4 regions of the Polaromonas sp. P4_F9 genome follow, and region 4 is predicted to be linked to each of the others. Evidence: predicted binding sites of a transcription regulator. Region 4 holds the regulator's gene; each other region holds the start of a gene.
What was found. The regulator sigma-54, encoded in region 4, starts transcription at its own class of promoters, with help from an activator protein. The targets are predictions, from matches to a motif close to TGGCANGNAANCTGCTTT.

Region 1 (5,667 bases), on a different contig from region 4:
AATTGCTGGCGGCGGACATCGGACAGGGCAATGCGGTGCTGGTGCGCACGGCCACCCATTCCCTGCTGTATGACACCGGCCCGCGTTTTTCGCGTGAGAGCGATGCCGGGCACCGCGTGCTGGTTCCGCTGCTGCGGGCCCTCGGCGAGCGGCTGGACATGCTGATGCTCAGCCACCGCGACATCGACCACATTGGCGGTGCACCGGCCGTGCTGGCCATGCAGCCGCAGGCGAACCTGCTCAGCTCCATTGAAGACAGCCATGAGTTGCAGGCGCTGCGCAAATCGGCCCGCTGTACGGCGGGCCAGCGCTGGGTCTGGGACGCGGTGACTTTCGAGGTGCTGCACCCGGTGGCCGCCGACTACGAGGCGGCAAACAAATCCAATGCCATGAGCTGCGTGTTGCGCGTGTCCAATGGCGCTCAGACCGCCTTGCTGGCGGGCGATATCGAGTCCGCCCAGGAGTTCAGGCTGGCCGGCAGCGCCAGCCCGGCCAGCCTGAAGGCCGACTTTTTGCTGGTACCGCACCATGGCAGCAAGACATCGTCGAGCGCCCCCTTCCTCGACGCTGTCCAGCCCCGGCTGGCGGTGGCGCAGGCGGGTTACCGCAACCGCTTTGGCCATCCGGTGGAGTCGGTGGTGGCGCGCTACAGCGAGCGCGGCATCAGGCTGCTCAGGTCGCCGCAGTGTGGCGCCGCCACCTGGCAGAGCGTGAAACCGGCGGACATCGTGTGCCAGCGGCAACAAGGCCGGCACTACTGGCATCATGTGCCTGAGTCATAAAGAAAAAGAGGAAGGAAAAAAAGGAGGAGAAAAGGAGAAAAAAAGGCGAAAAGAGAAGAGGACAAAATAGAAAAAGAAAAGTGCGATACGGCACCCGATTCACCAATCTGGCGCATAACTTGCTAAGCTAGTCATCACTACGCCATGCGCAAACCTTGCTGGAGACCAAGCCAATGAGCCGACCCATGTTTGACGAGATGAATGCAACGGAGTCCAGCGTCCGTGACCATTACCAAGGCTACCAGCGTTGGCTGGCCAAACAGCCCGCCGAAGTGATGGAGGCGCGCCGCGCCGAAGCCGAGATGATTTTTCGCCGCGTCGGCATCACCTTTGCCGTGTATGGCGCCAAGGACGAGGACGGCGCGGGTACCGAGCGGCTGATTCCGTTTGACCTGATTCCCCGGATCATTCCGGCCCATGAATGGGCCAGCATGGAAAAGGGGCTGGTGCAGCGTGTCACGGCGCTGAACCGCTTCATCCATGACGTCTACCACGGCCAGGAGATCATCAAGGCCGGCGTGATTCCGTCCGAGCAGATCTTCCAGAATGCCCAGTTTCGCCCCGAGATGATGGGCGTCGACGTGCCCGGCAACATTTACTCTCACATCAGCGGCATCGACATCGTGCGCGCGCCCAATGCGCAGGGCGAGGGCGAATATTACGTGCTCGAGGACAACCTGCGGGTCCCCAGCGGCGTGAGCTACATGCTGGAAGACCGCAAGATGATGATGCGGCTGTTCCCCGAACTCTTCAGCGAGAACCGCGTGGCCCCGGTGGCCCACTACCCCGACCTGTTGCTGGAGACACTCCGGGCGATGGCTCCGCCCGCCACGGCCGAGCCGACGGTCGTGGTGCTCACGCCCGGCATGTACAACTCGGCCTATTTTGAACACGCCTTCCTGGCGCAGCAAATGGGCGTGGAACTGGTCGAAGGCCAGGACCTGTTTGTCAGGGACAACTTTGTCTACATGCGCACCACGCGCGGACCCCGGCGGGTGGACGTGATCTACCGCCGTGTCGATGACGATTTTCTGGACCCGCTGGCTTTCCGTCCCGACTCCACGCTGGGCTGCGCGGGGCTGCTCAATGTCTACCGCAGCGGCAATGTGTCGCTGTGCAACGCCATCGGCACCGGTGTGGCAGACGACAAGTCGATCTATCCGTACGTGCCGAAAATGATCGAGTTCTACCTGGGCGAAAAACCCATCCTCAAGAACGTGCCGACTTACATGTGCCGCAATGCCGAAGACCTGCAGTACACCCTGGCCAACCTCAAGGACCTGGTCGTCAAGGAAGTTCATGGCGCGGGGGGCTACGGCATGCTGGTGGGGCCGGCCGCCACCCAGGCCGAAATCGAGGACTTCCGCCAGGCGCTGCTGGCCAATCCCGCGGGCTATATTGCCCAGCCCACGCTGAGCCTGTCGACCTGCCCCACTTATGTCGAAAGCGGCGTGGCGCCGCGACACATTGACCTGCGGCCCTTTGTGCTGAGCGGCAAGGACGTGCAGATGGTGCCGGGCGGCCTCACCCGCGTGGCGCTGAAGGATGGCTCGCTGGTGGTGAACTCCTCACAGGGGGGCGGCACCAAGGACACCTGGATTCTGGAAGGAAGTTCGGCGGCGCCCATGCAATGGCAGTCACAGTCGCAGTCACCGATTGGAGGGAACTGATCATGCTATCGAGAACTGCAGATCACCTTTTCTGGATGTCGCGCTACACCGAGCGCGCTGAGAACACCGCGCGCATGCTCGACGTGAACTACCAGACCTCGCTGTTGCCCCAGTCCGCGGCCGTGGCGCAAGGCGGCTGGCAGAGCCTGCTGAGCATCAGCGAGCTCAAACCGGCCTATGCCGCCAGGTACGGCGACAGCATCAATCCGCGTGAAGTGATGGACTTCATGGTGCGTGACGAGAAAAACTCGTCAAGCATCATCTCGTGCCTGAAAAACGCCCGCGAAAATGCCCGCGCCGTGCGGGGCACGCTGACCACCGAGGTGTGGGAGACGCAAAACCAGACTTACCTGGAAATCATCCGCATGCTGCGCAACAGCGATTTTGAGCGTGACCCCGGCCAGTTTTTTGAATGGGTCAAATTCCGTTCGCACCTCTCGCGCGGTGTGACCGCGGGCACCATGCTGCAGGACGAGGCGTTTCATTTTTTGCGCCTGGGGACGTTTCTGGAACGAGCCGACAACACGGCCCGGCTGGTGGATGTGAAGTTCCATGCCGTGGAAAATGATTTTCTCGGCGCAACCGGCGAGAAAGACCAAGAGTACGATTTTTACCACTGGAGCGCGATTTTGCGCAGCGTGTCCGGCTTTGAGGTGTACCGCAAGGTGTACCGTGACGTCATCAAGCCCGAGCGCGTGGCCGAGCTGCTGATCCTGCGGGCCGACATGCCGCGCTCCCTGCTGGCCTGCCTGAACGAGCTCATGAGCAATCTCGCCATGGTGACCAGCGATGCGTCCAGCGAAACGCAGCGCCGCGCCGGCAAACTGCGGGCCGATTTGCAGTACGCCCGCATTGACGAAATCCTCGCGACCGGCTTGCATGCTTTCCTAACCCAGTTCCTGGACCGGGTCAACGAAATCGGCGCGCACATCAGCCGCGAATTCCTCGTTCCGGCGACCAATTGAAACAGCATGAGGTTACGGGGGCCGCAGCGCCGGGCCGCTCCAAGCAAGGCCAGCCCCCGAGGGGCTGGAGCCTGCGGCTCCAAACCTGCTTGAGCAGGTTTGGACAGGCGACAGAGGCGCAGCGTCTCGCAAGCCGCGGCCTGCAAGGCCTCGAGAGTTACGCGAAGCGAGCGAACGTGGGGGRGATGGCCGCAGCGCCGGGCCGCCCCAAGCAAGGCCAGCCCCCGAGGGGGGCAGAGAGTTACGCGAAGCGAACGAACGTGGGGGCTCTTATTCCATGAAGCTGCACGTGAGGCATACGACCGACTACCGCTATACAGAGCCCCTGCGCTACGCGTTGCAGACGCTTTGGCTGACCCCGCAGTCCGGCCCGGCGCAAACAGTGTATTTCTGGAGCCTGGGTGCGCCCGAAAAACTTTTTTCCCAGCTCGACGCCTTTGGCAATCCCATCCATTCCTACACGTTCGTCGGCCAGGAGTCTGACAACGTACGCTGGAGCCTGGTCAATGCGGCTGGGGACGTTGAAACCCTGGGAGTGGCCGAGTTCACCGATGCCGCGAGCCTGCCGCATCCGGACTTTTTTTTGCGGGCCACGCATCTGGCCCAGCCGGATCCGGTGCTGGCTGAGTTCGGTCGCCGTTTTGTCACGCCTTCCGCCACCCGCGGCAAGGCCGAGTTGGGCATGCTGTTGGCCTTGAGCCAGGGTGTTGCTGAGGCGGTAAGTTATCAAAAAAATAGCACCAGCGTGACGACCACGGCACTGGAAGCGTTCAGGGCCGGTGCGGGCGTGTGCCAGGACCAGGCGCACGTGATGGTGGCGATCTGCCGCAGCCTGGGCATTCCTGCGCGTTATGTGAGCGGTTATTTCTACGCCGCCAACGAGCCTGACCTGGCCAGCCATGCCTGGGTGGATGTGTGCCTGGACGTTGCCAGCCGGCGCTGGGTCAGCATCGATGTAACCCACAGCTGTCTGATTGACGAGCGTCATGTTCGGCTGGCCATGGGAACCGACTACAACGCGTGCCCGCCGGCCAAGGGTGTGCGGCAGGGCGGTGGCAAGGAAACCATGACGGTGGACATCACGATTCAGCCCGTTTGAAGGGCGCTGCGCTGGCCCGTCGCCAGCAGGGCGCAGAACAGCGCAGGGGGCATGGGGGTCCTCAATGCTTGAGCGCCTCCATCGACACATGGAGCGTGATTTCGTCCCTGATCAGCGGCACGAACCGGCCCAGATTGAACTCACTGCGTTTGACTTTGCCGGTAGCGTTGAGCCCGCAGGCTGGTTTGCGCAACATCGGGTGCATCATGCATTTGAAGTGCGTGACCGTCAGGGTCACGGGCCGGGTGATGCCCTTGACCGTCAGATTGCCTTCGACGGCGGTGACGTCATCGAGCTTGCCGAAGCTCAGACGGCTCGACTTGAAGGTGATGACGGGAAACCGCTCGGCATCAAAGAACATGTCGCTGCGCAGGACCTGGTCGAACAGTAGCGAGCCGGTGCTGATCGACTGGACGTCGATGCTCACCTCCACGCTGCCCACTTGGTTGTCAAGATCCAGGGTGATGGTCGCGTCGACCTTGTCGAAACGGTCGCGCTGCGTGCTGTAGCCCAGGTGGTTGAACTCGAACCAGGCGAAGGTGTGGTCCGGGTCGCGCTCATACACATCGACGACGGCGAACGCCGAAGCCAGGAACAGACTGCCCAGCAGCGCTACAACAAGTTTTTTCATTTTTTTCATGAGTAACTCCTGACGGTGGGCCGCTACGGTTCAAGGACCAGGTGAAACTGCACCGTCACCTCGTTGGCCACCACGCGAACATCGCCCCAGGTGCCTCCGCCGATGCCGAAATCCAGGCGTTTCATCACAAAAGAGCCTTCCATGACGGCTTGCTTGCCGCGGGTCTTGAGCTCCGCGTTGACCAGCACGGGCTGGCTGGTGCCCTTGATGCTGAGGACCCCGCTGACCTGGAACCGGCCAGCGCCCTGCGACTGGATCTGGCGCATCTCGAAGCGCGCCTCGGGATGGCGGCTGGCATCGAACCACTGCGCGCCCACCACCTCTTCATTGACCTCCCGCAGGCCGGTGTCGACGCTGGACAGGTCGATGCGCAGCTGTCCGCGGGCCGTGGTGGGCACCTCGGGGTCGAAGGCCAGGCTGGCGTCGAATTTGCGGAAAGCCCCATCCACCGGCACGCCCATTTGCCGCGAGGTAAAGCGGATATGGCTGGCCGCCAGGTCCAGCCGCCGGT
Region 2 (5,667 bases), on a different contig from region 4:
GCCAGGCTGGCGCCGGATCTGGACGGGGCAGTTCCATGCCGTGCCCAGCCCCGCTGCGACGACCATCACGGTTTTAGTCGGGTGACGGGTCGGCTGAAGTCTTGTCGGCCGCCCGTTCCGCATCGCTGGTGTAGTTGCGCCAGCGGCGCATGGCGGCGCGCGTGGTCAGGATCTGGTTCTCGAATTTGGGACAGGCTTTGCAGGCCAGCAGATGCAATTTCAGCGCGACGTGGTCGGGCATGCTGAGGACATGGTCTTCCCGCGCAATCAGCAGCGCAGCAGCCTGCCGGCAGGTGCGTCTTAGCAAAGTGATATTCGGTTTCACGCCAAAAAGCCGTTAGGGTTAGGTTAAATGCTTAAATGTTCAGGCGCTGTGCTTGCCAAACCAGTGGATATTCAGGCATTCCTGCAGGCGCAGCCGGGCCCGGTGCAACTGGACATACAGGTTGGTCGGCGTGAGAGACAGCTCCTTACAGACTTCCTGTGAAGAAAGCTGCAGCCATTCACGCATCAGGAACAGCCGGCCCAGCGCCGGCGGCAAGCGCTCCATGCAGGCATCCAGAACTTCGAAGAATTGCACTTGCTGCAAGGTTTGATGGGGGTCTCCCCAATCATTGGGCATCTCGGCAAAGTGGCCGTCGGCCTTGAATGCCAGACGATCAAGCTCGTCGCCCTCCTCGTCAACCTGCGCATCCGGCAGGGCCACCAGCCGTGCGTTGCTGCGAATCAGGTCGATGACCTTGTGCTTGAGGATGCCGACCAGCCAGGTCTTGAGCTGCGAGCGATTGCCGAAACTCTGCGGCCTGGACAGTGCGGCCAGCAATGTTTCCGATACCGCATCTTCCGCCCAGTCGTCATTGCGCAGCTGAAGGCGCGCAAAGCGGAGCAGGTAGACGCGGTGTTCAACCAGCTGTTCTTCAAAAGTCGGCATGGGGGCAGTCTAGCGGCAGCGGGGCTGTTTGTGTGCGCCACGCTGCAATTGGCGGCGAGCGCCCCCGCCCGCGCATGTGCGGGATGCCGGCCGCTGCCCTCATGCCCGCCAGGTTGGCAATTACCACAATTACCAGTTGACTTCCCGGTCAGGCGTAGCGCCGATGCGGTGAACCGACAGGTCGGCGCCTTCAAACTCCTCTTCCTGGCTCAGCCGCAGCCCGAACGAAGCCTTGAGCGCGCCATACACGATAAAGCCCGCCAGCAGCGCCCACGCCACGCCCATGGCGCTGCCGATTAATTGCGCGCCCAAGCTCACCCCGCCCAAGCCACCCAGTGCCTGGCTGCCAAAAATGCCGGCTGCGATTCCGCCCCACGCGCCACACAGGCCATGCAGCGGCCAGACGCCGAGCACGTCGTCAATTTTCCATTTGTTTTGCGTCAGCGTGAACATCACCACAAACACAGCGCCAGCCACACCGCCCACCACCAGCGCGCCCAGCGGATGCATCAGGTCGGAGCCGGCGCACACCGCCACCAGCCCGGCCAGTGGCCCGTTGTGCACAAAACCAGGGTCGTTCTTGCCGAACACCAGCGCGGCCAGGGTACCGCCCACCATGGCCATCAGCGAGTTCACCGCCACCAGCCCGGAAATCTTGTCAATGGTCTGCGCGCTCATCACGTTGAAACCGAACCAGCCGACCGTCAGGATCCAGGCGCCCAGCGCCAGAAACGGAATATTGGAAGGCGGGTGAGCCGAGACCGCGCCGTCCTTGCGGTAGCGGTTGCTGCGTGCGCCGAGCAGAATCACGGCCGGCAGTGCCAGCCAGCCGCCCACCGCATGGACCACGATGGAACCGGCGAAATCGTGAAACTCCGCGCCGGTGAGCGACTTGATCCAGGCCTGCACGCCAAAATGCTGGTTCCAGGCGATGCCTTCGAAGAATGGATAGACCAAGCCCACGATGACGGCCGTTGCAATCAGTTGTGGGTAAAAGCGTGCGCGTTCGGCGATGCCGCCCGAAATAATCGCCGGGATGGCGGCCGCAAATGTCAGCAGAAAGAAGAACTTGACCAGCTCATAGCCGTTTTTAGCGGCAAGTTGTTCCGCGCCGACGAAAAAATGCGTGCCATACGCCACGCCGTAGCCCACCACGAAATAGACCACGGTCGACACCGAGAAGTCGACCAGAATCTTGACCAGTGCATTGACCTGGTTCTTTTTGCGGACGGTGCCCAGCTCCAGAAAGGCAAAACCGGCGTGCATGGCGAGCACCATGATGCCGCCGAGCAGAATGAACAGGGCATCCGAGCCCTGTTTTAGTGCTTCCATAAATTCCTCTTGGGTGAAATGGGGTGTTTTAGTTCTGTTTTGGTGCGTATCTTGGGAAAATCCCGAAACCGCACCAAATACAAGCAAGAAATGCGCCATAAATGTGCGGAGCGGCATCGAAGCGCCGCCGTATGGGTTCATACGCCCTCGCTGCCCGGCCGCGAAGGGTTTGGTAGAATGCAGGCTGTCATTGGGGAGTAGCCTCCTTCCTTGAGTGAGAGGGGTTTGCGTCAACAGACTTGTCTGGCCTTGCAACAGGGCAGGCATGGCGCAAACGGTTTTCCGGACTTGGCGAGACCTTTGACTGCACAGCCTCCATAGCTTGAAAAAGTTATAGGCCGGGGTCGTCGTGCAGTCATGGGTTTTGTACCGGCCGGAGTCATTCATGGAAGCCTTCCTCATCTCCACCGGCATCGTCGCCCTCGCCGAAATGGGCGACAAAACCCAGCTGCTCGCCCTGCTGCTGGCCGCCCGGTTCAGCAAACCCTGGCCCATCGTCCTGGGCATTCTGGTCGCCACCATCGCCAACCACGCCATTGCAGGCGCGCTGGGCGCCTGGGTCACCACGATGATCAGCCCCCAGGCCTTGCGCTGGATTCTGGGGGCATCTTTCCTGGCCATGGCGGCCTGGATGCTGATCCCGGACAGGCTCGAGGATGACGCCGGCGGCCAGTCGCCGAGCCTTGGCGTGTTCGGCACCACCGTACTCGTGTTTTTCCTGGCGGAGATGGGCGACAAAACCCAGATCGCCACGGTCATGCTGGCCGCCCGCTACGACATGTACCTGGGCGTGGTGGCCGGCACCACGCTGGGCATGATGCTGGCCAACGCTCCCGTGGTGTGGCTGGGCGAGCGTGTCACCCGCCTGGTGCCGCTGCGCGTGGTCCACCTCGTGTCCGCGGTGATTTTTGCGGTACTGGGTGTTATCGCGCTGCTGATACCCGCCTGACCGCCGGTGCCCGACAGGCACACCGGTCAGGGCGCCGCTTCAGCCTTGCTATACTTGCCGTAGCGCCGATTTGCTCAGCTTGCGGGCGCTTAAAAAGTACCGCTAAAGACGAACATCCATGAACCCGGACTCGCCCTTAGCGATGCCGGGTTTTCTTTTTGCCGTTTCACTTTCCAGTCCAGTCCAGTCCAGTAAATCCAGTCTTGTTTCGATCACGGGCCTTTTTATCGTGTCTTCTGTGTCTTCTGCTTCAGTCCTTGTTGCCACGCCAAAGTCCATGCACTTTGCGGACGCCCTGCCGCTGCAAAGCGGCGCGTCGATCCGCGCCTATGACCTGAGCTATGAAACCTATGGCGAGCTCAATGCCGACAAATCCAATGCGGTGCTGATCTGCCACGCGCTGAATGCCTCCCACCATGTGGCCGGCGTCTACCTCGACGAGACCGGGCGCATCAAAGGCAAGTCCGAAGGCTGGTGGGACACCATGATCGGCCCGGGCAAGCCGGTGGACACCAATCAGTTTTTTGTCATCGGCGTCAACAACCTGGGTTCCTGTTTTGGCTCCACCGGCCCCATGCAGGTCAATCCGGACACGAATGAAATCTACGGCGCCGACTTCCCGGTGGTCACGGTGGAGGACTGGGTCCACGCGCAGGCCAGGCTGCTCGATGCGCTGGGCATCCAGACGCTGGCGGCCGTCATGGGGGGCAGCCTGGGTGGCATGCAGGCCCTGAGCTGGACGCTGCAATACCCCGAGCGCGTGCGCCATGCGGTGGTGGTGGCCAGCGCGCCCAACCTGACGGCCGAGAACATCGCCTTCAACGAGGTGGCGCGACGCGCCATCGTCACCGACCCGGACTTTCACGGCGGCCATTTTTACCGCCATGGCGTGCTGCCCCAGCGCGGCCTGCGCATTGCCCGCATGATTGGCCACATCACCTACCTGAGCGACGATGTGATGAACGAGAAGTTTGGCCGCAAGCTTCGCGATGCCATCGGCAGCCACGCCAGCGGGTACAGGTTTTCCACCCAGGATGTCGAGTTTCAGATCGAAAGCTATCTGCGCTACCAGGGCGACAAGTTCAGCGAGTACTTCGACGCCAACACCTATTTGCTGATTACCCGCGCGCTCGACTACTTTGATCCAGCCAAGGCATCTGGCGGCAACCTCACCCTGGCGCTGGCCGGCGTCACGGCAAAATTCCTGATGGTGAGCTTCACCACCGACTGGCGCTTTTCACCGGCGCGCAGCCGTGAAATCGTCAAGGCCCTGCTCGACAACCAGCGCGACGTGAGTTATGCCGAAATCGATGCGCCGCACGGGCATGATGCGTTTTTGCTGGAGGACGAGCGCTATCTCGGTGTGGTGCGCTCCTACTTTCAGAGCAAGGTGGCTGTATGAACCTGCCTGTCGAACTCAATGTGGAGCCCTCGGCGGCTCTGCTGTCGATTGCCCGGCTGGTGCCGCATGGCTCGCGCGTGCTCGACCTCGGGTGCGGCACCGGCGAGCTGCTGGCCCACCTGATCCGCGAGCGCGGCTGCTCGGGCTACGGCGTCGAGATCAACGACGCCAATGTGCAGGCCTGCGTGGCACGCGGTGTGAACGTGATCCAGCTGAACCTGGAGGAAGGCCTCGCGATGTTTGGCGACGGCTCGTTTGACGTGGTGCTGCAGATCGACACGCTGCAGCACTTGCGCAATGCTGAAATCATGCTGCGCGAAACTGCTCGCGTGGGCCGCATCGGCATCGTCGCTTTCCCGAACTTCGGCCACTGGCCGAACCGCCTGGCGGTGCTGCGCGGCCGCATGCCGGTCACCAAGGTGCTGCCCTACCAGTGGTACGACACCCCCAACATCCGTGTCGGCACGCTGCAGGATTTTGAAGCGCTGGCATTGCAAAACCGGCTGGAGATTCTCGACCAGTTTGGCCTGCAGGATGGCCGGGAGGTCCGTTTCTGGCCCAATGCCCGGGCCAGCCGTGCGGTCTTCAAGTTCCGCCGCGCCTGACGGCCCCGGTGCGCGGGGGGCAGGCTGGCGCATCGCAGTCGGTGGTGCTACCATTTAGCCATCGGGATTTCAGCCTCCCGACTCTTCACAGATAGACGGTGTCCCGTCCAAGTGCTGGTAACCGACTTGGAGTATTTTTCGTGGACACCTCTTTCATTTCCCCACAGGAACTGGCCGCCCGCATGGGCCGTGCCGATGCCCCGCTGCTGCTCGACGTGCGGCGCGAAAACAAATTCCTTGAAAGCCGATACCTGCTCGCCGGCGCGAGGCGCTACGCGCCTGACGACGTGGCGGCCTTCGCTACGTCGCAGCGCGCCGCATCGGGCCACAGCGACGTGGTGGTTTATTGCGTTTATGGCCACAACGTGAGTGCCGATGCTGTGGCCACGCTGCGTGCCGCGGGCTGGAACGCGCGCGCGCTGGCCGGCGGCATCGAGGGCGGCGAAGA
Region 3 (5,667 bases), on a different contig from region 4:
CACCAATGCTTACAAGTTACGCTCAACAGGAGTAATTGGGTAGGAAAATAATCACACAATTTTAAAAATGTTACTAAAGTTGTCCGATTCTGTGAATTTCGTGATTTAGGTAACGAAAAACGAGTACTTCCCGTCACATCTAGCAAAATAGCCGGCCGCTAACCTTGCCAAAGGTGTCTCTTTGGGGTAGCCCAAGCCTGCGGGTGTGGCTAAGATTGACTACCAGGCAACGGCGTTCCTGCGCACTTTTAGGGCTTGTGCCACACACATTTGTTGTGTGGCAGCCATTAAATGCCGTTTCATTCGTTTCATTGTGTATGTTAGCCGGACGCTCGATAACGTGCCAGACCATCTGGAACGTCTGGGCCTCCTCTGGTCGGCTCTGGTCGGTCTGCGGGCGTAGCAGGGACTGATCTCCGCTATTGCACTATTTTGCGCTATTGGTTTTGCGGTCAGGCCTTCCGCCAAAAGAACGCAATGACCCGCAGTGATCCCATGGCCATGGGCAGGGCGCTGGCTTTACAGGCAGTGCCCCCTGGGCTTTATCGGGAGGCATTGCTGGGCACCGGAAAACCGGTGATCGCTTCAATGGTTTTTTCGGCCTGGACAAGAACACGACGGGAACCAGGTGCGGAGAGCCGACCATAGGGTGCATTGCCAGCCGGTTGCCTTGATATCCGGCGAATTCATTGCCGCAGCCTGAGGGCTTCAAGGATCCCTACGGGCGTGCGTGACCAGGTCGAAAATAACCGTGACTATGGGCGCGGCTTCTGGTCGCAGCAGTGGATGGGCTTGAAGCGGCTGGCCGGCCGCGCATGAGATGTCCCTGCGCTTTTCACATCGTGTGATGCGCCGATCCACGAGGTGGCCGTTTCGCAGTGGGTGGCCCGGCGGAACATTCCTTCCAGAAGGCTGCCATGCATTGGCGTTATCCTAGCTCCATGAGCAAGCTTTTAGACTCCTTCTGGCGGGCCGCCATGTACTGCCTGCATCCCCGGGTCATCGCCCTGTCGGTCCTTCCCCTGGTGATCATGGCCGCCATCTCACTCGGCCTGGGCTACTTTTTCTGGGAAGGTGCGCTGGCCGCGGTGCGCAGCAACCTTGAAAGCTATGAGCTGGTGGACATGATGGTCCGCTGGCTGGAAGGGCTGGGGCTGAGCGACCTTCGTGTGGTGCTGGCGCCGGTACTGCTGCTGTTCCTGGCCATTCCCGTCATTGTGATTGCCTCGCTGCTGTTTGTGGCGATGTTCATGACGCCCGCCATGGTGGCCCTGGTGGCCGAACGACGGTTTCCGCAACTGGAGCGCAAGCGGGGCGGCTCCCTGCTGGCCAGCCTGTTCTGGTCGCTGGGCTCCACCCTGCTCGCTGTGATTGCACTGGTATTGTCGATTCCCTTGTGGCTGATTCCCCCGCTGATCCTGATCCTGCCGCCGCTGATCTGGGGCTGGCTCACCTACCGCGTCATGTCGTATGACGCGCTGGTGGACCACGCGAGCAGTGAGGAGCGGCGCCAGATTTTCCGGGAAAACCGTGCCGTACTGCTGGGCATCGGCGTGCTCAGCGGCTACCTCGGTGCCGCGCCCAGCCTGATCTGGGCCTCGGGCGCCATGTTCGTGGCGATGGCGCCTATCCTCGTGCCGGTGGCCATCTGGCTATACACCCTGGTTTTTGCTTTTTCGTCGCTTTGGTTTGCCCACTACACGCTCGCCGCCCTGGAGCAACTGCGCAAGAAAAACAACGCGCTGGCACCCGATCCGCTTGCGCAGGAGGCTATTAAATCTATCGCGAACGAATTGGCGCCGACTGCTTCCGAGGGGCCGGCGCCCAGCTTCGGCTCGCTGGGCGGCAATCCCCCTGTCCGGCCTTGATGGCTGTCCTGCCGCAACCTCACGACTGCCCTGTATGACTACAAATTTTGGACTCGTCATCGTTGGCGATGAAATTCTCTCGGGCAAGCGCGCCGACAAGCACCTGCCCAAAACCATCGAGCTGCTGGGTGCCCGCGGCATGCAACTTGGCTACGCCGACTACGTGGGCGACGACCCGGTCCGCATCACCGCCACCCTGGCGCGCGCCTTTGCGGCGGCGCGTACGTCTGGCGATGTGGTGTTTTCCTGCGGCGGCATCGGTGCCACACCGGACGACCACACCCGGCAATGTGCGGCCAAGGCCCTGGGTGTGGAACTGGCCCTCCACCCCGAAGCCAAAAGACTGATCATGGAGCGTATGCAGGACGTGGCGAAAGAGCAGGGGCTGCCCTATGAGCCCGACCGTGAGGACAACATCCACCGCCTGAATATGGGCGTGTTCCCGGTGGGCGCCCAGATCATTCCCAATCCCTACAACAAGATCCCCGGTTTTAGCTGCCAGGCCGGTGAGGGCGCGGTGCACTTTGTTCCGGGCTTCCCGGTCATGGCCTGGCCCATGATGGAGTGGGTGCTCGATCAGCGCTATCCCCATCTGCATCAGAAATCCGCCTACATCGAAAAGTCGGTGATTGTGTTTGGTTCCATGGAAGCCACGCTGACCCCCCTGATGCTCGCTATTGAGGCAGCGCACGTGGGGGTGAAAGTGTTCAGCCTGCCCAGCGTGGATCACCCCGATTACGGCCGCCACATCGAACTGGGCGTCAAGGGCGCGCCGCAGGCGGTGAGCCTGGCTTATCCCGCCTTGCTGGCGGGCTTGCAGAAATTCCAGGTCAAATTAGGCCCTGAGTTGGTGCGTTGAGGGTTTGCACCGATATAGTGCGCTGATGTGATGAACCATCTTGGTGCGGAGGCGGCATGCCTCTTTTTGAGATTCTGACTTCGCAACGACAGAATCCGCGCCAGATAACGGCACAATCAGGGGTTTGGCGAAAACCGATCAGCCATCCGCTGTGGCACAAAAAGTGCATTCACCATCCGAAGACAATTTTTTAACAACCATCCAAGCAACAGGAGATTTTGATGGCAAAGACCGTCGCAGACGTCATGAAAATGGTCAAGGAAAACGAAGTCAAGTTTGTTGACTTCCGTTTTACCGACACTCGGGGCAAAGAGCAGCACGTGACGGTGCCTGTCTCCCACTTTGACGAAGACAAGTTCACCTCGGGCCACGCGTTTGACGGTTCATCGATTGCCGGCTGGAAGGGCATTGAAGCCTCCGACATGCAGTTGATGCCTGATCCCAACACCGCGAACATTGACCCGTTCTTCGAAGAAACGACGCTGTTCATGAGCTGCGACGTGCTGGAGCCCAGCGACGGCAAGTCGTATGACCGCGACCCGCGCTCCATCGCCAAGCGCGCCGAAGCCTACCTCAAGGCTTCCGGCCTGGGCGACACGGCCTACTTCGGACCCGAGCCAGAGTTCTTCATCTTTGACGACGTGCGCTGGAACACCGACATGTCGGGTACCTTCTTCAAAATCGAAGAGTACGAAGCCCCCTGGAACTCTGGCGCCAAGCTCGAAGGCGGCAACCGTGGCCACCGTCCCACCGTCAAGGGCGGCTACTTTCCCGTGCCACCGGTCGACAGCACGCAGGACATGCGCGCCGAGATGTCCCTGATCCTCGAATCGCTGGGCATTCCGGTCGAAGTGTTCCACCACGAAGTGGCTGGCGCCGGCCAGAACGAGATCGGCACCCGTTTCAGCACGCTGGTGCAGCGCGCCGACTGGACCCAGATTCTGAAATACGTGGTGCAGAACGTGGCCAATGCCTACGGCAAAACCGCGACCTTCATGCCCAAGCCCATCGTGGGCGACAACGGCTCCGGCATGCACGTTCACCAGTCCATCTGGAAAGACGGCAAAAACCTGTTTGCCGGCGACGGCTATGCGGGCCTGTCCGATTTCGCCCTGTACTACATCGGCGGCATCATCAAGCACGCCCGTGCCCTGAATGCGATCACCAACCCCGGCACCAACAGCTACAAGCGCCTGGTTCCCGGCTACGAAGCACCGGTCAAGCTGGCCTATTCGGCCAAAAACCGCTCGGCTTCGATCCGCATTCCGTATGTGGCGAACCCCAAGGGCCGTCGCATTGAAGCGCGCTTTCCCGATCCGCTGGCCAACCCTTACCTTTGCTTCTCCGCACTGATGATGGCCGGCCTCGACGGCGTCGAGAACAAGATCCATCCGGGCGAAGCCGCTACCAAGGACCTCTACCATCTGCCGCCCGAGGAAGATGCAAAAGTGCCAACCGTCTGCCACAGCCTGGACCAGGCGCTGGACTGCCTCAACGCGGATCGCGGCTTCCTGACCAAAGGCGGCGTGTTCACCGACAGCATGCTGGACGCCTACATTGAGTTGAAGATGGGTGAAGTGACGCGTCTGCGCATGGCCACGCACCCCATCGAGTTCGAGATGTATTACTCCCTGTAATCAACTCCCTGCAATCAGGGCTGCAGGCTCCCGGCCACTTACTGTTGCTTACGGTTTGTGGCCAAAAAAGGACGGCAAATGCCGTCTTTTTTTATGGCTGGTGGGTAATGGGGGCGCTGACTTTGTGTTTTTACCGCTTTGCAGCATACTGATAGACCGTCCTTTGCCTCCGCGGGCATCTGGAGTTCCGAATGAAAACCACTTTATCGCTGTCCCTCTTGTCCATGCTGCTGGCCGGTGCGGGAAGTACCGCATGGGCCCAGCAGGTTTACCGTTGTGTTGCCGCCAATGGTGGCGTGCCCGAGTACATCAACAACACCAAGGATGCCCAGAACCGGAATTGCAAGCTGCTGTCGGGGGGCAATGTCACCGTGGTGCAGGGCAACCCGGTGCCCAGGGCGCCTGTGCGCGTCGCTGCGGCGGCAACTTCAGGCGGTCCGCGAACCGATGGCAGCCCGGAGCAGCGTGCGCGCGACAGTGACTCGCGCGCCATTCTGGAGTCCGAGCTGAAAAAGGCTGAGGCCCGATTGGCCGAGCAGCAAAAAGAGTACAACAACGGCGAGCCGGAAAAGCAGGGCATCGAAGGACGCAACTACCAGCGCTACCTGGACCGCGTGGCTGAACTCAAGGAAAGCATCGCCCGCAACCAGAGCGATATTGCCGGCATCAAGCGCGAGATTTCGCGTCTCCCGGCCGCAAATTAAGCGTTCACCCGCCACTTATGGGCCAAAATGGACGGCTTGAACAAGCCACATTTATCCCCTATTTCACTCCCCATCCCAGCGTCCCCGCGCTTTCAATCGTTTGATCTGCTGGCCACGCTCGTGGCCGTGGTGCGTACCAATGGTGTGGTGGTGTTCGCCAACGCAGCGCTCGAAGACGCGCTGGGCACCTCACGCCGCACCATTGAAGGCTCGCAGCTTCCCGACTGTTTTACCGAACCGCTGATTCTGCAAAATGCGCTGGAGGGGGCCGGCAGCAATGAGTTTGCAGCCCTGCGGTATGACGCATGGCTGAGGCGGCTGAACCACGAGCCGATGCCGGTCCATGTGGTGGTGGCGCAAACCGATACGCCGGGCGAAGCGATTGTGGAGTTGCTGCCGCTGGAGCAGCAGGCCAAGCAGGACCGCGAGGAACGCCTGATTGACCAGGCGCAGGCCAACAAGGAACTGATCCGCAACCTGGCCCATGAAATCAAGAATCCGCTCGGCGGCATTCGCGGCGCGGCGCAATTGCTGCAGATGGAAATCGACAAGGAGCTGACCGAGTACACACAGGTCATCATCCATGAGGCGGATCGCCT
Region 4 (5,667 bases):
ATCCGCTGGGCGATCTCGCCAAGGCCAAGGCGGACGCCGCGCCCGCCGTCTCGGGCGTTGACCCGTTCAGTTATTTTGTCCAGGCCGGTGCATTCCGTACGCCAGAAGACGCGGAGCAGCAGCGCGCCAAGCTCATGCTGCTGGGCGTGCAGGCCAAGGTGAGTGAGCGCGAGCAGTCGGGCCGAACGGTGTACCGCGTGCGCGTTGGCCCCTTTGATAAAAAAGAAGACGCCGACAAGGTCAAGGAGCGGCTGGACGGCAACTCGATAGAAACAGCCCTCGTCAGGGTGCAGCGCTAACCGGGGTGAACTTTTATGGGCGGGGGCGTACCAACCCCTGTACGAAACGGCCGGCCGGCTTGTTTTTTTCACTGAATAAGTAAGTGGCCGCTTTGCAAAATACCCCCACACAGACCCACAGACCAGGAAACCAGGAGAAAAATTGATGCAACGACGTGAGTTTTCGCTTTCAGCCGCTACCGTGGCAGCCGCCGCCACTTGGGGAGGCGTTGCGCTGCCCACAGCCGCGCAGGCTCAGGCCCGCGCCTTCAAGGAGGGAACGGATTATTTGACGCTGGGCAAACCCGCTCCCACCGACGTGCCTGCCGGCCAGGTCGAAGTGGTGGAATTCTTCTGGTACAGCTGCCCGCATTGCAACGCCTTTGAGCCGCAACTCGAGGCCTGGATCCAGAAAGCGCCCAAAGACGTGACCGTCAGGCGCGTGCCGGTAGCCTTTCGTCCCGATTTTGAGCCGCAGCAGCGTCTTTTTTATGTGCTGGAAGCCATGGACAAGCTCAATGAGCTGCACAAAAAGGTGTTCAATGCGATCCATATCGAGCGTCAGGCGCTGAACACGGCGGATCAGGTGGCGGCCTGGGCGGAGAAGCAGGGCCTGAACAAGGCCAAGTTTGTCGAGCTGTACAACTCGTTTTCCGTCAGCACCAAGGCGCGCAAGGCCACCCAGTTGCAGGACACCTACGCGGTCGACGGCGTGCCGGCCCTGGGCGTCGGCGGGCGTTACTACACGTCTGGCCAGCTGGCCCAGAACATGGACAGGGCCCTGCAGGTCACCGATTACCTGATCGCGCAATCGCGCAAGGCCAAATAAGCGCGCGGCAAGTCGGCAAGTCACACGCCGGCGCCCGGCGTTGGCCCGAAAACCCGCCCACCCGTGGCGGGTTTTTTTATGGGCCCAATTTGGCCCTGGCCGCCATTCCCGGAGCTGGCATGGCTACAATCACTCAAAACAAGCAGCAAGATTCGTGCCTTTATGAAACACCCCATTTTTCCCTTGATCGTGCTGGCCGCACTGGCGGCCGGGGCCGTGTTTCCCGCCGCGGCCGAGCGGGCTGACCGCGACAAGCCGATGAATGCGGAGGCCGATGCCCTGCGTTACGACGACCTGAAACAAACCAGCGTGTTCACCGGCAATGTGGTGATCACCAAGGGCACCACCATTGTCCGGGGCGAACGGGTGGATGTCAGCCAGGATCCCCAGGGCTACCAGCAGGCCCTGGCCGTGGCGGCGCCGGGCAAGCTGGCCTTTTACCGGAAAAAGCGCGATGGCGTGGACGAGTACATCGAAGGGGAAGGCGAGCGGATCGAATACGACAGCCGTGCCGACACCGTCAAATTCATCAAGCAGGCCGTGGTGCGGCGCTACAACGGCGCGACCCTGGTCGATGAAACGACCGGCTCCCTGATTGTTTATGACAACAACACCGATGTGTTCACTGTGGATGGGGGCGCGCAAAACCGCACGGCCACCAATCCCACGGGGCGGATTCGCGCCATGCTGTCGCCGCGCGGCGCCGCATCGGCACCGCAGCCGCCGGCCGGACCCGCGCTCCGTTTGCGTCCCGGCACCACGCTGGGGCCATGACGGAAAGCCGAAAAATGGACAGAACGGACAATCAACCCGCGGATGCGGTGACTGACACATCGTCGGTCAATACCCCGGCAGCCAATACTCCGGCGGCCAGCACCGCACCGCCGAGCCGTCTGGTGGCCCAGGGGCTGCAGAAATCCTATGGCAGCCGCAAGGTGGTGCAGGATGTCTCGCTGTCCGTGCAAAAAGGCGAGGTGGTGGGCCTGCTGGGCCCCAATGGCGCGGGAAAAACCACGTCGTTTTACATGATCGTGGGGTTGGTGCGTGCCGATGCGGGCGAGATCTCCATCGACGGCCAGTCGGTCGAGCACATGCCGATTCACCTGCGCGCGCGCCTCGGGCTGAGCTACCTGCCGCAGGAAGCGTCGATTTTTCGCAAGCTCACCGTGGAAGAGAATGTGCGCGCCGTGCTGGAGTTGCAGCTGGACGCCAGCGGCAAGCCGCTGGGCCGCGCAGACCTTGAAAAGCGGCTCGAAGCGCTGCTGCAGGATTTGCGGGTCGATCATTTGCGCGACTCGCCGGCGCCGGCGCTGTCGGGCGGTGAGCGCCGCCGCGTCGAGATTGCGCGCGCCCTGGCGACGCAGCCGCGGTTCATCCTGCTCGACGAGCCTTTTGCCGGTATTGATCCGATCGCCGTGATCGAAATCCAGCGCATCATCGGTTTCCTGAAGTCGCGCGGCATTGGCGTGCTGATCACCGACCACAATGTCCGCGAAACGCTGGGCATTTGCGACCATGCCTACATCATCAGTGACGGCCATGTGCTGGCGACCGGCACCCCTTCCGAGATTGTGAACAATGCCGATGTACGCCGCGTTTACCTCGGTGAACACTTCAGAATGTGATGGCTCCCCCCCGTTGTCGCTCACTGCGTGTAGCTCCCTCCCCCCTGCAGGGGGCGGCGCCTGCGCCCCGGCAAAGCCGGTTGCACGGCCCCCGCTTGGTTAATACATCCCAATTCGTTTTGTCGTGCGCTTAGGGATGCCATGAAACAAGGCCTTTCCCTCAGGGTCTCGCAGCATCTGGCGCTCACGCCGCAACTGCAGCAGTCGATCCGCCTGTTGCAGCTGTCCACCCTTGAGCTGAGCCAGGAAGTCGAGCAGATGCTCGATGAAAATCCGTTCCTGGAAGTGTCGGAAGAAGCCGCGCCGCGCGAGGAGTTTGGCCTGGAGAATGCCGATACGCCGGTCAGCCAGGACAGCCGGGAGTTTGAGTTTGCTGGTGATTCAGTAGCAGGAAGCCCTGATGAACCAAGGGTTGCAAGCCAAAACGATGTAGATACAGGGCCCGAGATCAGCTCCGAGGCCAAGCTGGAAGAAAGCTGGGAGGGCGACGGCACGGTGGAGTCGGCGCCGGACGACAGCGAATGGGGCGGCGACGCGCCTGCCCGCAAGAACAATGTGGATGACAGCGAGGCCGAGGCTTCCGACCTGGCCCGCAGCCATGAGTCGCTGCAGGACCATTTGCACCGTCAGTCGCTCGGCCTGCGCCTGTCGGAGGAAGACCAGGCGGCGCTGCATTTCCTGATCGAGTCGCTCAATGACGACGGCTACCTCGAAGACAGTCTCGCGTCACTGGCCGCCGGCCTGGCGGGCGACGACCTTGAGCAGGCGGAAGAGCTGGAGCAGCACTTTGCCATGGCCCTGAAGCTGCTGCAGCACATGGAGCCCGCCGGCGTCGGTGCCCGCAACCTGGCCGAGTGTCTCGGCCTGCAACTGCTCGACTGCAAGGACTGCGACGAGACCCGCGCAGCGATCGCCATGTGCAAGCAGCCCATGGAGCTGCTGGCCAAGCGGGATATGAAGCGCCTGTCCTACCTGTGCGGATTTCCGGAGAGCGTGATCCGGGGCGCCATCGCCGTGATCGGCCGGCTGGACCCCAAGCCCGGGCGGCGGTTTGTCAACGTCGAGCGCAACCTCATCGTGCCCGACGTGATCGTCGTCAAGTCGGGCCGCGGCTTCAAGGTCTCCCTCAACAGCGAGGTCATGCCCCGCCTGCGCGTGCACGACATCTATGCCAATGCGCTGAAGCAGCACAAGGGCCAGAATGGGCAGGCCCTGCAGCAGCGCTTGCAGGAGGCACGCTGGTTCATCAAGAACATCCAGCAGCGCTTTGACACCATCCTGCGCGTGAGCAGTGCGATTGTGGAGCGACAAAAGAATTTCTTCACACACGGCGAGCTGGCCATGCGTCCGCTGGTGCTGCGCGAAATTGCCGACGAACTGGGCCTGCACGAGTCCACCATCTCGCGCGTCACCACGGCCAAGTACATGAGCACGCCGTTCGGCACCTTCGAGCTCAAGTACTTTTTCGGCTCCGCGCTGGGCACCGAGACCGGCGGCAACGCCTCCAGCACGGCGGTGCGCGCCCTCATCAAGCAGTTTGTCTCGTCCGAGAGCCTGAAAAAGCCGCTCAGCGACAACCAGATTTCCGAAATGCTCAAGGAGCAGGGCATTGAATGCGCGCGCCGCACCGTGGCCAAGTACCGCGAGGCTTTGCGCATCGCGCCTGCCAACCTGCGCAAATCGCTTTGAAAGAGCCCCTTGAGGCCCTACTTATGAACCAACTTCAACTCTTTTTACCCTGCGCCGCCGGCGTCGAGGCCTTGCTGGCCAGCGAGGTCAAACGCATCACCGGCATCGAGGGCAAGGCCTGGCGCGCCGGTGTGCAGTTGCAGGGCTCCTGGCGCGATGCCCTGCAGCTCAACCTGCACAGCCGCCTGGCCCAGCGTGTGCTGATCGAGCTGCAGCACAACCAGTACCGCAGCGAGCAGGACCTCTACAACGCGGCAGCCAGCGTCGCATGGGAGATCTGGTTCACGCCCAAGCAGACCTTCAAGGTCGAGATCACCGCGCAGCACAGCCCGCTGACCAGCCTGAACTTTGCAGCGCTCAAGGTCAAGGACGCCATTGCCGACCGCTTCCGTGCCAAGTACGAGGTGCGCCCCGATGTGGACACGCGCTGGCCCGACGTGCGCGTGTATGTGCACCTGACGACCGACACGGCGACCATCTACATCGACACCTCGGGCGAGCCGCTCTTCAAGCGCGGCTGGCGCGAAGACAAGGGAGACGCTCCCCTGAAGGAAACACTGGCCGCCGCCATGATTGCCGCCAGCGGCTGGGACCAGCAGTGCAAAGAGGGTGTGCCACTGTACGACCCGTGCTGCGGCTCCGGCACCATCGTGATTGAGGCGGCGCAGATTGCCTGCAATATCGCGCCCGGCATCAACCGCCGCTTTGCCTTTCAGAAGTATTTGCCCTTCCAGGCCCATGTGTGGGAGGGGCTGCTCGACCAGGCCGAGGCCGCCATCACGGAGCCGACGGCACCGGTGTTTGGCAGCGATGTGTCGTTCCGCATGGTGGATTTTGCCGAGCGCAATGCCGAGCGCGCGGGCGTGGCCAACGCCGTGCAGCTGCGCGGCGGTGATGCGCTGCAGCGCATGCCGCCCGCGCCGTCCGGCGTGATGCTGGTGAACCCCCCCTATGGCGAGCGCATTGACGTGGCCGGCGTGGCCGGCATCACCGGCGTGCAGGGACGCGACCAGCGGCGCCAGCAGGGCCATGGCGTCAGCGGCTCCTGGGACGGCACCCAGGCCATCGACGAGTTTGGCCAGCCGCTGCCGCGTGATGCATCCGAAGCCGGCCAGGCCGACGCTCCGCGCGACCGCTCGGCCAACCCGGGGCGCGAGCAGGCACAGACGGAAACCGGCGAAGAAGCCTCCGACTTCTTTCCCCGGCTGGCCACGCACTGGAAGAAGAACTACGCCGGCTGGACGGC

Region 1: the regulator sigma-54 is predicted to act here: its motif matches at 3,492-3,509, upstream of AC1DUB_RS16545 (transglutaminase family protein).
Region 2: the regulator sigma-54 is predicted to act here: its motif matches at 2,344-2,361, upstream of AC1DUB_RS14325 (ammonium transporter).
Region 3: the regulator sigma-54 is predicted to act here: its motif matches at 2,880-2,897, upstream of glnA (type I glutamate--ammonia ligase).

The regions. Positions count from the first base shown of each region.
Region 1 covers NZ_JBFUJT010000017.1:173,992-179,658, forward strand. The annotation lists gene AC1DUB_RS16530 (DNA internalization-related competence protein ComEC/Rec2) at 1-782, shown strand, start outside; gene AC1DUB_RS16535 (circularly permuted type 2 ATP-grasp protein) at 956-2,452, shown strand; gene AC1DUB_RS16540 (alpha-E domain-containing protein) at 2,455-3,417, shown strand; gene AC1DUB_RS16545 (transglutaminase family protein) at 3,695-4,516, shown strand; gene AC1DUB_RS16550 (YceI family protein) at 4,578-5,156, opposite strand; gene AC1DUB_RS16555 (YceI family protein) at 5,180-5,667, opposite strand, start outside.
Region 2 covers NZ_JBFUJT010000014.1:137,545-143,211, reverse strand. The annotation lists gene AC1DUB_RS14335 (zf-HC2 domain-containing protein) at 74-307, opposite strand; gene AC1DUB_RS14330 (sigma-70 family RNA polymerase sigma factor) at 365-931, opposite strand; gene AC1DUB_RS14325 (ammonium transporter) at 1,061-2,263, opposite strand; yybP-ykoY riboswitch at 2,444-2,647, shown strand; gene AC1DUB_RS14320 (TMEM165/GDT1 family protein) at 2,649-3,212, shown strand; gene metX (homoserine O-succinyltransferase MetX) at 3,451-4,614, shown strand; gene metW (methionine biosynthesis protein MetW) at 4,611-5,219, shown strand; gene AC1DUB_RS14305 (chromate resistance protein ChrB domain-containing protein) at 5,360-5,667, shown strand, end outside.
Region 3 covers NZ_JBFUJT010000021.1:87,000-92,666, reverse strand. The annotation lists partial or broken gene AC1DUB_RS18535 (sterol desaturase family protein) at 718-819, shown strand; gene AC1DUB_RS18530 (EI24 domain-containing protein) at 942-1,868, shown strand; gene AC1DUB_RS18525 (competence/damage-inducible protein A) at 1,903-2,727, shown strand; gene glnA (type I glutamate--ammonia ligase) at 2,949-4,364, shown strand; gene AC1DUB_RS18515 (hypothetical protein) at 4,556-5,068, shown strand; gene glnL (nitrogen regulation protein NR(II)) at 5,096-5,667, shown strand, end outside.
Region 4 covers NZ_JBFUJT010000016.1:34,594-40,260, reverse strand. The annotation lists gene AC1DUB_RS15340 (SPOR domain-containing protein) at 1-299, shown strand, start outside; gene AC1DUB_RS15335 (thiol:disulfide interchange protein DsbA/DsbL) at 445-1,107, shown strand; gene lptA (lipopolysaccharide transport periplasmic protein LptA) at 1,270-1,881, shown strand; gene lptB (LPS export ABC transporter ATP-binding protein) at 1,896-2,732, shown strand; gene AC1DUB_RS15320 (RNA polymerase factor sigma-54) at 2,874-4,421, shown strand; gene AC1DUB_RS15315 (THUMP domain-containing class I SAM-dependent RNA methyltransferase) at 4,445-5,667, shown strand, end outside.